DNA from 2 places in the Catellatospora sp. TT07R-123 genome. Region 1 is predicted to be linked to the other one. Evidence: predicted binding sites of a transcription regulator. Region 1 holds the regulator's gene; the other holds the start of a gene.

Evidence for each region. Region 1 encodes HspR, which represses chaperone genes until heat shock. Its sites were predicted from a motif close to TTGAGTNNNNNNNACTCAA; they were not measured.
Region 2: a site for HspR is predicted at 4,687-4,705, ahead of lon (endopeptidase La). Genes of this name have one in related genera too.

The regions. Positions count from the first base shown of each region.
Region 1 is NZ_BNEM01000001.1:4,681,194-4,687,323, forward strand. It holds gene Cs7R123_RS20350 (hypothetical protein) at 1-448, opposite strand, end outside; gene Cs7R123_RS20355 (GTPase domain-containing protein) at 445-1,134, opposite strand; gene dnaK (molecular chaperone DnaK) at 1,296-3,140, shown strand; gene grpE (nucleotide exchange factor GrpE) at 3,137-3,952, shown strand; gene dnaJ (molecular chaperone DnaJ) at 4,032-5,183, shown strand; gene Cs7R123_RS20375 (heat shock protein transcriptional repressor HspR) at 5,188-5,595, shown strand; gene Cs7R123_RS20380 (antitoxin) at 5,712-5,897, shown strand; partial or broken gene Cs7R123_RS20385 (hypothetical protein) at 5,985-6,130, opposite strand, start outside.
Region 2 is NZ_BNEM01000002.1:1,625,840-1,631,969, reverse strand. It holds gene Cs7R123_RS27285 (cold-shock protein) at 1-78, shown strand, start outside; gene Cs7R123_RS27280 (PQQ-binding-like beta-propeller repeat protein) at 217-1,179, opposite strand; gene Cs7R123_RS27275 (four-helix bundle copper-binding protein) at 1,376-1,768, shown strand; gene Cs7R123_RS27270 (carboxymuconolactone decarboxylase family protein) at 1,832-2,266, shown strand; gene lon (endopeptidase La) at 2,326-4,662, opposite strand; gene Cs7R123_RS27260 (hypothetical protein) at 5,081-5,575, opposite strand; gene Cs7R123_RS27255 (hypothetical protein) at 5,717-6,130, shown strand, end outside.

The sequences.
Region 1 (6,130 bases):
GCGGCTCCATGGAGTCGACGTCGGGCAGGTCGAGCAGGATCATGCCGCGCAGGCCGACCTCGTCGTTGGCGTCCAGCGCCGACTCGCGGGTGAACCGGCGCCGCGACGAGACGCCGAGCCAGTCCAGCAGCTCGTCGGCCTGGCCGAGGCTGCCCCAGACACAGGCGTACGGCTCGGAGGTGGTGGGGCGCAGGATGCCCGCGGGCGACCGGTCGATGGTCGTGAACGCGTTGAACATGCTGGACTTGCCGCTGCCCGTGGTGCCCGCCAGCGCGATCGTCGTGAACGACGTGGGCAGGCGCAACCGGTCGGCCGAACGTTCCGCCACGGCTCGCGCGTACGCCAGCACCGGTTCGTCGGGCAGGTGCTCGGCGGTCAGGTCCACGAACTGCTGGACCCGGTCGAGCCTGGTGCCGACGGACTCACTGCCGGGGGTGGGGCCGGTCACAGGTCCCTCCTCACGCTCTCTTCAGCCGACTCGGCGCCGACCCTTGACTCGGCAAGTTTCGCATTCGCTGTCTTGTGGAGGAACTCCCAGATCGGGGTGACGACTCGATCGGACAGCATCCCCTGCCTGTCCAGCACGGATTCGGCGACGACGAACAGCGGCACGGGCTCACCGAGGAGCTGGGTGAGGTGCGGCAGGATCTCGTCGGCCGAGTGGTGCGGCACCCGGTTGAGCACGACGGCGAGATCGACCCGCCGCCGCTGCGCCGCGCGCAGATGCCGCCACGCCTCGGCGTCAGCGTACCGGGCCGCGGTGGTCATGAAGATCCAGAGGTCGGCCTGGTCGAACAGGCTCTCGGTGAGCGTGCGGCTGCCCTGGTCGATCGAGTTGAGGTCGGGGGCGTCGACCAGCGCGAGGTTCGGCGGCAGCGCCGGCGACGCGATGGGGTGCAGGTCGTGCCGGGGGGCGTTGGCCCAGCTGCGGGTGTGGCACACCAGCACCGGGCGGCGGGTGGTCGGGCGGAGGATGCCGGTGGCGCTGACGGGCGCGCGGACGAGGCTGTTCACCAACGTCGACTTGCCCGCCCCGGTGGGGCCGCCGACGATCGCGAGCAGCGGGCCGGTCGGCGTCGCGCCCGGGAGGGGGCCGCCGTGCCCCGGTCCGGCGGGCGCAGTGTGGTCATACACAGGGGAAGCCTAAGCGGAAAAGGGACACCTCACCAGGACAGCGTCGAAGTTGAGTGTGACTGACTCAACCACGCGCTTGACACTGTGCCGTCGCGTGTCAGTATTGAGCCATCCGGACTCAACTTGATGCCGGACAGTTCTGATCTTGGAGGAACACGAACATGGCACGTGCGGTCGGCATCGACCTGGGTACGACCAACTCCTGTATGGCCGTGCTCGAGGGTGGCGAACCCACCGTCATCGCGAACGCCGAGGGCTCCCGCACGACGCCCTCGATCGTGGCGTTCGCCAAGAACGGCGAGGTGCTCGTCGGCGAGGTGGCCAAGCGCCAGGCCGTCACCAACCCGGACCGGACCATCCGCTCGGTGAAGCGCGAGGTCGGCACCAACTGGTCCGTCGACATCGACGGCAAGAAGTACACCCCGCAGGAGATCTCCGCCCGGGTGCTGCAGAAGCTCAAGCGCGACGCCGAGGCCTACCTCGGTGAGACCGTCACCGACGTCGTGATCACCGTGCCGGCGTACTTCAACGACGCCCAGCGCACCGCGACGAAGGAGGCCGGCGAGATCGCGGGCTTCAACGTGCTGCGCATCGTCAACGAGCCCACCGCCGCCGCCCTGGCGTACGGCCTGGACAAGGGCAGCAAGGAGCAGACCGTCCTGGTCTTCGACCTGGGCGGCGGCACCTTCGACGTGTCCCTGCTGGAGCTGGCCGACGGCGTCGTCGAGGTCAAGTCGACCTCCGGTGACAACCACCTCGGTGGCGACGACTGGGACGAGCGCATCATCGAGCACCTGGTGAAGACGTTCCGCGGCCAGCACGGCGTGGACCTGTCCGCCGACAAGATGGCCATGCAGCGGCTGCGGGAGGCCTCGGAGAAGGCCAAGATCGAGCTGTCGGCCGCGAACACCACCGGCATCAACCTGCCGTACATCACCGCCGGCGCCGAGGGCCCGCTGCACCTGGACGTGACCCTGACCCGGGCCGAGTTCCAGCGCATGACCCAGGACCTGCTGGACCGCTGCAAGGGCCCGTTCGAGTCGGCCATCCGCGACGCGGGCGTCAAGCTCGCCGACATCGACCACGTCATCCTGGTCGGCGGCTCGACCCGTATGCCCGCCGTGACCGACCTGGTCAAGCAGCTCACCGGCAAGGAGCCGAACAAGGGCGTCAACCCGGACGAGGTCGTGGCCGTCGGTGCCGCGCTCCAGGCCGGCGTGCTCAAGGGCGAGGTCAAGGACGTCCTCCTGCTGGACGTGACCCCGCTGAGCCTCGGCATCGAGACCAAGGGCGGCATCATGCACCGCCTGGTCGAGCGCAACACCACGATCCCGACCAAGCGGTCCGAGGTGTACACCACCGCCGACGACAACCAGCCCTCGGTGCTCATCCAGGTGTTCCAGGGCGAGCGCGAGATGGCGGCGTACAACAAGAAGCTCGGCACGTTCGAGCTGACCGGCATCGCCCCGGCGCCGCGCGGCGTGCCGAAGATCGAGGTCACCTTCGACATCGACGCCAACGGCATCGTGCACGTCAGCGCGAAGGACCTCGGCACCGGCAAGGAGCAGTCGATGACCATCACCGGCGGCTCGTCGCTGCCGAAGGAGGACATCGAGCGGATGCGCCGCGACGCCGAGGACCACGCGGAGGAGGACCGCCGCCGCCGCGAGGAGGCCGAGACCCGCAACGTGGCCGAGGCCCTGCAGTGGCAGACGGAGAAGTTCCTCGCCGAGAGCGGCGACAAGCTGCCCGCCGACTCCCGCGAGAGCATCAACGAGGCGCTGAGCGACCTGCGCAGCGCGCTGGCCGGCAGCGACATCGAGCGCATCAAGCAGGCCCACGAGAAGCTGGCCCAGGTCTCGCAGGCGGCCGGGTCCGCCCTGTACGGCCAGGCCGGTGCCACCAACGCGGCCGGCGCGGGCCCCGAGGGGGCGACCGGCGCGCCGCGGGGCGGCGATGACGACGTCGTCGATGCGGAGATCATCGACGACGAGGGCAAGAAGTGACCGGAGCACAGGACTCGCCGGCGGCCGACGAGCAGTCGACCGCCGGCGAGCGCATCGTCATCAAGAACAAGCGGAAGATCACCCCGAGCGGAGCGACCATGTCCGAGCAGCCGGAGACCCCGGCCGCCCCGGCGGCGGCCGACCCTGCGCAGGAAGCCGTGCAGGCCGCCCCCACCACCGACCAGCCCGAGGCCGCGACCACCGGCGACGAGCCGGCCGTCGCGGAGACCGTGCCGGACGAGCCGGAGACGGCCGAGCCGGCGGCAGCGCCCGAGACCGGGGACGTCGCGGCGGAGGCCGGGGAGGCCGACGCGGTCGAGGGCGAGCTCGTCGAGCCCGCCCCGGCCACCCAGGCCCCGGCCGAGCCGACCGGGCTGGGCGCGGAGCTGGCGCAGGCCCGTACGGCGCTGGAAGAGCGCACCGCGGACCTGCAGCGGGTGACCGCCGAGTACGCCAACTACCGCAGGCGGGTGGAGCGCGACCGCACGGTCGCCGCCGAGCTCGCCACCGGCCAGGTGCTGGCGGCCCTGCTGCCGATCCTGGACGACCTGGACCGGGCCCGTGACCACGGTGACCTGTCCGGGCCGTTCGGCGCCGTGGCCGAGCAGCTCAACACCGCGGTGACGAAGTTCGGACTGGTCGCGTTCGGCGAGAAGGGCGATCCCTTCGACCCGAACCGGCACGAGGCGGTGGCCCACCTGACCTCCGCCGACGTCACCGAGCCGACCTGCATCGACGTTATGCGCCGGGGCTACCTGCTGGGGGAGCGGCTGCTCCGCCCGGCGATGGTGGCCGTAGCCGCACCGGAATGACACGATGACCGGAGCTCCCGCACCGCCCTTCCCGGGACGGCGCGGGAGCTCCGATCACGACAGGGGGAGGGGGTAACGGATGAGCTCGAAAGACTGGCTGGAGAAGGACTTCTACGCCGTGCTCGGGGTGGCCAAGGACGCACCGGCTGCCGAGATCAAGAAGGCGTACCGCAGGCTCGCCCGCGAGCTGCATCCGGACCACAACCCCGGCAACGCCGCCGCGGAGGAGCGGTTCAAGGCGGTGTCCGAGGCGTACGACGTGCTGTCCGACGACAACCGGCGCCGTGAGTACGACGAGATGCGCTCGCTGTTCGAGTCGGGTGCCTTCCGCCGCGGCGCCCGGGGCGGCCCCGGTGGCGCGCACCAGTTCGACATGTCCGACCTGTTCGGTCAGGGCGGCCGCGACCAGCGGTTCGGCGGCGCCAGCTTCTCCGACCTGTTCGGCTCGATCTTCTCGGGCGGGGCGGGCACCGCGCCGCGCGGCCCGGGGCGGGGGCGCGACGTCGAGGCCGAGATCTTCCTGGACTTCGCCGACGCGGTGCAGGGCACGACCCAGCCGCTGACGCTGCGCACCCTCGGCGTCTGCGAGACCTGCCACGGCGACGGCGCCAAGCCGGGCACCCGGCCGCGCACCTGCCCGCACTGCCACGGCACCGGCGTGGTCAACCGCAACCAGGGCGCGTTCGGCTTCTCCGAGGCCTGCCGCGACTGCCAGGGTGTCGGCACGGTGGTGGACCAGAAGTGCCCCGAGTGCCACGGCACCGGCGGGGTCACCAAGACCCGCACCCTGACCGTGCGCATCCCGGCCGGGGTCGCCGACGGCCAGCGCATCCGGCTGGCCGGGCGCGGCGAGCCGGGCGAGCGCGGCGGCCCGCCCGGAGACCTGTACGTCCGGGCGATCGTGCGGCCCGACAACATGTTCGGCCGCAGCGGCGACGACCTGACCGTCACCATCCCGGTGACGTACGCGGAGTCGGTGCTCGGGGCCGAGGTCCGGGTGCCCACTTTGGACGGCATGGTCAAGGTGAAGGTGCCGCCGGGCACCCCGAGCGGGCGACTGCTGCGCGTTCGCGGGCGCGGTGTGCCCAAACGCGATGGCGGAGTCGGCGACCTGCTGGTTACCGTGGAAATCGTGGTCCCGCAGCAGCTGTCGGACGAGGCCCGGGAGGCCCTGCTCCGGTTCGCGGAGCTGGCTCCGCCGCTGCGGCGCGACCACCTTGAGCGGAGGTGACGGCGTGGACGAGCAGGCCAAGGTTTTCCTGATCTCGGTGGCGGCCCAGCTGGCCGGGATGCACCCGCAGACCCTGCGGCAGTACGACCGGATGGGACTGGTCGAGCCGGGCCGCTCGCCGGGCGGCGGCCGCCGCTACAGCATGCGCGACGTGGAACTGCTGCGCGAGATCCAGCGGCTGAGCCAGGAGGACGGCGTCAACCTGGCCGGGGTCAAGCGGATCATCGACCTGGAGCGGATGGCGCTGGAGCTGCGCGAGGAGCTGATCCGGGCGCAGGAGCAGCTGGCGTACGCGCAGCAGCGCCTGGCGCAGCTGGAGACCATCTCGGCGTTCCCGCGCACCGAGCTGCTGCCGTCGGCACGTACCTCGACCGCGCTGGTGGTGTGGCGCCCACGCTCCTCGGAAGGCTGAGCCTCGGAAGGCTGAGTCTTCGCAAGGCCGGGCCCCGTACCGCCGCCAGCCGCTATCCTCGTACTGGGATCAGTCCGATTTATCGGACATCCCGGAGGGGGAATGCCATGGGCATTATGGACAAGGCCAAGGACGCGCTCGGGATCACCGATGACAAGGTCGATCAGCTTGGCGACAAGGCCAAGGGCGCCGTCGACTCCGCTGGCGACAAAGTCGACGACGCTACGGGCGGCAAGTTCAAGGACCAGGTCGACAAGGGCCAGGACACGGCCAAGGACGCGATCGACAAGATGACGCCATAGCCGTTGCGGCGTCATGCGAGTCCTTCGCGACGCAGAGAAAGAGCTCCCCCGGGCGGCCGCCCAGGGGAGCTCTTCACGTTCGCGCGCCTACTGGAGGCGGCGCGAGTGCCGCACCAGCCCGCCCTCGCACCAGTCGTGGTAGTCGAACAGGTGCGGGCGGGCCAGCAGCACCCGCGTGTTGTGCGACCAGATCGCCATCAGCTCGTCGCCCTCCTCCTCGGCCTCTTCCACCA
Region 2 (6,130 bases), on a different contig from region 1:
CAGGAGGGCCAAAAGGTGGACTTCGAGGTGACGCAGGGTCAGAAGGGACCGCAGGCGGCCAACGTACGTCCGCTCTGAAGGCCGTGGGCGGCCGCCGCACGGCGGCCGTCCACAACTGATCGAACTCGAACGGGAACGGGTCTGGACCGCGAGGTCCGGCCCGTTCTCCTCGTCCCGTCCGGCGAACAGGGCCTGCCGACAGCCTCCATCGGCTGCTCAGACGCGGATTCGGACCGCCGACACCGACCCCTTGCCCAGGACCAGGATCCGGTCGGCGTCCAGGTTCCGTACCGCCAAGATCTTTCGGTCGATCCTGACGCGACCCAGTCGGCCCCCCTCGGGGGTGAGCAGGGTCAGGTGCCCCTCGGAGTCGGCCACGACGTGCCCGGCCCGGACAGCGGCGGCACCGGCGAACCGGCCCGCCGGCGTTACCCGCGCGCACGGTCGCCCATCGCCGTCGAGCAGGAGCGCGTCACGGCCGTCCGGGAGCCAGATCTGCCCGCCGACGACCACGGGCGGCCTGCCGTAGAAAGCCTGACTGAGCTGCCGAAACCGGCCATCGGCAGGTCGCAGCTCCCACAGCGCGGTCTGGCCGGACAGCAGCACCCGTTCATCGTCGAACCGCACGAACACCGGTTCCGCGTCGTACTCGCGTACCGGCTCCGGCAGCTCGCCCACCAGCTCCGCCTCGCCGGTACGCGGATCGACCGCCTGGACCCGACCGGTGCCGGCCTCGGCGACCAGCACGGAGCCGCCGGAGGCGAACGGCTCCTGGACCGCCACCGGGGCCGGGGTCCGCCACAGTCGTTCCCCTGTGACCGGCTCGAACGCCGTCATCGGGGTGTAGCCGCGCCAGCCGCCCACCAGGACGGCCGATGTGGTCACGGTCAGGTGGCCGGTGTACCGGGCGAGCCCGGCCCGCCAGCGGACCGCGCCATGGACGGCGTCGAGGCAGATCAGGTCCGACGGCGTCTGCGGCAGGACCAGGCAGCTTCCCGGCCCGTGCGCGAGCCCGTAGGGCCAGGTGCCGGCGGGGACGTCCCAGTTGACGGTGCCGTCGTGTGGATCGAGGCACACCAGGCGGCTGATCCGCGCCGTGACCACCAGCCGGCCGTCGCCCAGCGTCCACCGGCTGCCGCGCTGGTGCAGGTCGTGCCGCCACTCCACCTCACTGATCACCTCGGCATCGAACCAGCTCCGCCGAGCCGCGGCCAAGCCGTTTGTGGTCCGCCGAGTTGCCGGGCAATCGGGCGTATCTTGGCGGCTCTTTCGCCCGATTGCCCGGCAACTTGCGTGATCTTGGGGGCTGGGGATGCGTCGGCGCGGGTAGAATCGATCTTCAGGACTACGCGAAGGCGGTCGAGAGATGCAGCCGATGACGCCGATGTACCGCGACGAGCAGGACCTGAACCAGGACGTGCGGGCCGCCTGCGTGCGCGCCTGCAACACCTGCGCCGAGGCGTGCAACGCCTGCGCGGACGCCTGCCTGGGCGAACCCGAGGTCGCCGACCTGGTCCGGTGCATCCGTACGAACCTCGACTGCGCCGACATGTGCGCCACCGCGGCCGAGGTGCTGGACCGGTTCCGGGGCGACCACCCCGAACTGGTGCGGGCCGTGCTGGACGCGTGCGCGGTCGTGTCGGCGGTCTGCGCCGACGAGACCCGCCTCAACGCCGACCGGTACGCCCACTGCAAGGCCGCCGTCGACGCCTGCGAGCGGTGCGCCGCCGCCTGCGCCGCGATGCTGCGCGAGCCGGTCCTGCTCTGACCTGCCCGTTCCTGCCCGCGCCACCGGGCGCGCCCGCGAGACTGGGCACCGGAGGTGGTGGCGATGAGCGAGCGGATGAACCTGGGCAAGGTCGCACCGGACGGCTACCGGATCCTGTTCGAGCTGGAGCGGTACCTGCACGCGAACCTGGACTCCCGGCTGCTGAACCTGGTCAAGCTGCGCGCGTCGATGGTCAACGGCTGCGGCTACTGCGTCGACCAGCACGGCACGGACCTGCTCAAGGCGGGTGAGGACGTGCGCCGGGTGCTCGGGGTGTCGGCGTGGCGGGAGTTCCCGTTCGACGAGCGCGACCGGGTGGTGCTGGCGCTGACCGACGAGGTGACCCGCATCGCCGAGCACGGCGTGTCCGACGAGGTGTGGAACGGCGCCCGCGCCCACTTCAGCGAGAAGGAGCTGGCCGACCTGATCCTGGCCATCGGCGCGATCAACCTGTGGAACCGCATCGGCGTCAGCACCGACCTGCAACCGGCCCTCTGACCCGCGTACGCGAACAGGGGCGCCCCGCCGCAGCGGAACGCCCCCTCCGGTATCGCCGGTCAGACCGTCGCGAGGCGCGGACCGGCCGGGACCTCGCCGCTGTCCTGCACCGGGCGCAGCGCCACGGCGAGCACATCGGCCACGTCGGACAGCACGTGGATCTTCAGCTCCCGGCGGACGTCCTCGGGCAGGTCGTCCAGGTCGGGCTCGTTGCGCGCCGGGATGACGATCTCGGTCAGCCCGGCCCGGTGCGCGGCCAGCAGCTTCTGCTTGACCCCGCCGATCGGCAGCACCCGGCCGTTGAGGGTCACCTCGCCGGTCATGCCGACCTCCGGCCGCACCGGCCGGCCCGAGGCCAGCGACGCCAGCGCGGTCACCATGGTGATACCGGCGCTGGGGCCGTCCTTGGGCACCGCGCCCGCGGGCACGTGCAGGTGGATGCGGCGCCCGGCCAGCGAGTTGGGGTCCAGGCCGAACCGGCGCCCGTTGGCGCGCAGGTACGACAGCGCGATGTGCGCCGACTCCTTCATCACGTCGCCGAGCTGCCCGGTCAGGGTCAGCCCCGGCTCGCCCTCCATCGAGGTGGCCTCGATGAACAGCACGTCGCCGCCGGTGCCGGTGACCGCCAGGCCGGTGGCCGTGCCGGGTGTCGCGGTCCGCTCCGCGGACTCGGGCGTGAACCGGGGACGGCCCAGGTATTCCTTCAGGTCCGCCTCGGACACGTGCACCGGTTCGTCGGTGCCGGACAGCTTGACCGCGACCTTGCGCAGGATGCGCCCGATCGAGCGCTCCAGCTGCCGTACGCCCGCCTCGCGGGTGTATTCGGCCGCGACCGACCGCAGCGCGTCCTCGCCGACCGTGACCTCCTCGGCGGTCAGGCCCGCGCGCTCCAGCTGCCGCGGCAGCAGGTGGTCGCGGGCGATGGCGACCTTCTCCCGCTCGGTGTAGCCGTCCAGGGTGACCAGCTCCATCCGGTCCAGCAGCGGGCCGGGGATGGTCTCCACCACGTTCGCGGTGGCCAGGAACAGCACGTCGGACAGGTCGAGGTCGACCTCCAGGTAGTGGTCGCGGAACGTGTGGTTCTGCGCCGGGTCCAGCACCTCCAGCAGGGCGGCGGCCGGGTCGCCGGCGAAGCCGACGGCCAGCTTGTCCACCTCGTCGAGCAGCACGACCGGGTTCATCGAACCGGCCTCGCGCAGCGCCCGCACGATCCGGCCGGGCAGCGCCCCGACGTACGTGCGCCGGTGGCCGCGGATCTCGGCCTCGTCGCGTACGCCGCCCAGCGACACCCGGACGAACTTGCGGCCCAGCGCCCGCGCGACCGACTCGCCCAGGCTGGTCTTGCCCACCCCGGGCGGCCCGGCCAGGGCCAGCACCGCGCCCGAGCCGCGCCCGCCGACGACCTCCAGGTGCCTGGCGGCACGCCGGTTGCGCACGGCCAGGTACTCCAGGATCCGGTCCTTCACGTCGTCCAGTCCGGTGTGGTCGGCGTCGAGCACCGCCCGCGCCTGCGCCAGATCGGTGTCGTCCTGGGTGGTCACGCCCCACGGCATCTCCAGCACCGTGTCCAGCCAGGTGCGGATCCAGCCCGTCTCCGGGGAGGCGTCGCTGGCCCGTTCCAGCTTGCCGACCTCGCGCAGCGCCGCCTCGCGGACCTTCTCCGGCAGATCGGCGGCCTCGACCCGGGCCCGGTAGTCGGCCGAGCCCTCGGGCTCGTCCTCGCCGAGCTCCTTGCGGATCGCGACCAGCTGCTGGCGCAGCAGGAACTCGCGCTGGGACTTCTCCAGCCCCTCGCGCACGTCGTTACTGATCTTGTTGGCGACCTCCTGCTCGGTCAGGTGCTCGCGCGCCCAGCCGACCAGCAGTTCGAGCCGGGAGGTGACGTCGGGGGAGCCGAGCAGCTCGACCTTCTGCGCCAGGGTCAGCCAGGGGGCGTAGCCGGCCGAGTCGGCCAGCTCCGACAGGTCGGTCATCCGCTCGACGGCGTCGACGACCTGCCAGGCGCCGCGCTCGGACAGCATCGACGTGACCAGCGCCTTGTACTCGCGGGCCAGCTCGCGGGCCTTGCCCGCCGGTTCGGGGTCGGCGACCACCGTGGCCTCGACCCACAGCGCCGCGCCGGGGCCGGGCACGCCGGAGCCGATCCGCGCGCGGGTCACGCCGCGGATCACCGCGACGAGTTCGCCGCTGGGCAGCCGGCCGACCTTCTCGATGATCGCGGTGACGCCGTACGAGCCGTAGTCGCCGTCGAGGCGGGGGACGGCCAGCACGGTCTTGTCGCCCGCAGCCCGCGCGGCGTCGACGGCGGCCTGGACGTCGGGGTCGAGCGCGACCTGCGCGACCATCCTGGGCAGCAGAACGGCGTCGTCGAGCGGGAGGACGGGGAGTGTGGTCATTATCAGACACCTGCCATTCGCTACTTGAGTCTGCTCGGCTCAAGTTCGCCACCACCCCCGTTGTTCCCCCCGTCCTCCCCCCTGTGACCCAGGTCACTCCCACCCCTCCACCACCCCCGGCCCCGCCCCCTCCCGAGGCGTCGATCATGAACCTATGGCCGTGTTCGACGGCGTGTCGTGTGCACAACTCCCTGATCGACTGCGGCTGACCCGAGGTTCGCGCCGCCCCGCCCCAGACTCTGGCCGCAGCTGACGATCTTGGTGGGGTGATCGCTGTCCGCGGTCATAAGGCGCTGCCCGAGGACACCCTCTGACCGCAAACAGCGATCTTCGGACGACCCGCCAGCGTCGGGCTCGGCTGCGGGGGGCGGGTCGTCAGGGGGGCCGGTCGTCAGGGGGGTGGGTCGCCAGGGGTGGGTCAGCAGTGCCCGACCGGGATGTAGTGATTCGGCTCCTCCGGACCCGGCCCGCCGCCGACGGGGGCAGGTGCCGACACGACAGCGGGCTCCAGTGCGACGGCGGGCTCGGATTCGGGCGCGGCGGGTGCTGCCGCACGGAACTCCAGCCAGGTCATGGCCAGCGTGGTGATCACCGGCATCACCAGGTATGACGAGGCCACGTCGGTGAAGTAGACGTCGAGCCCGACGGTGAACGCTCCGGCGAGGTAGAGCACCAGGTCCAGCGCGACGCATACCGCCGCCCAGGCGGCGCCCACCAGCGCGGCCGCGACGGGCGTCATCGCCGGACGGTGGGACAGGTGCCGGATGGTGGCGCCCAGCACCGCCGCCACCAGCACGGTCAGCTTGATCGACTCGTACAGCGCCTCGTGCTTGCCCTCGGCGGGCAGCAGGATCAGCGAGATGGCCACCAGGGCGGCCCACACCGCGCACCCGTAGACGACGACACGCTTCATGTGAGGCACCTTTCGAGTGTTACGTCCGGTTCATTCAGTACAACTAGCAACGTTCCGGGCGGGCACGGTCGCGAGCCAGACTCTGCGCATACCCCAAAATGGTCTCTTGCGCCGACTGGTCTGTAATGCAAAGCTAACTGCATGGCAAACGAATCCGTCCCCCAGGCGGACAACCCGCGAGAGTTGCTCGCGTCAGTGCGCGACCTGACCCGTCAGGTCCGGGCCGCCCAGCGGGGCACCTGGTTCCCGCTGCTGGTCTTCGCCGTGGTCACCCTGGCCGCGATCCCCGTCTACCGGTTCGTCCCGTACCTCGACGTGTTCGGCCGCTGCCAGTCCCGGCCCGACCACACGGTCTGCCCCGCGCCCAACCCGGCCGTGCTCGCCTACTGGACTGTCGCGCTGGTGCTCGCCTACGCGGCGATCGCGGCCTTCTACGTACGGCAGTCGCGGCGGCGCGGCGTGGGCACCGCGATCCGTCCGTACATCACCGCCGGTGTCGTGCTCGCCGTCCTGATGGCAGGCGTGTCGGTCTGGCTGATGTTCCACCCGGTGCTG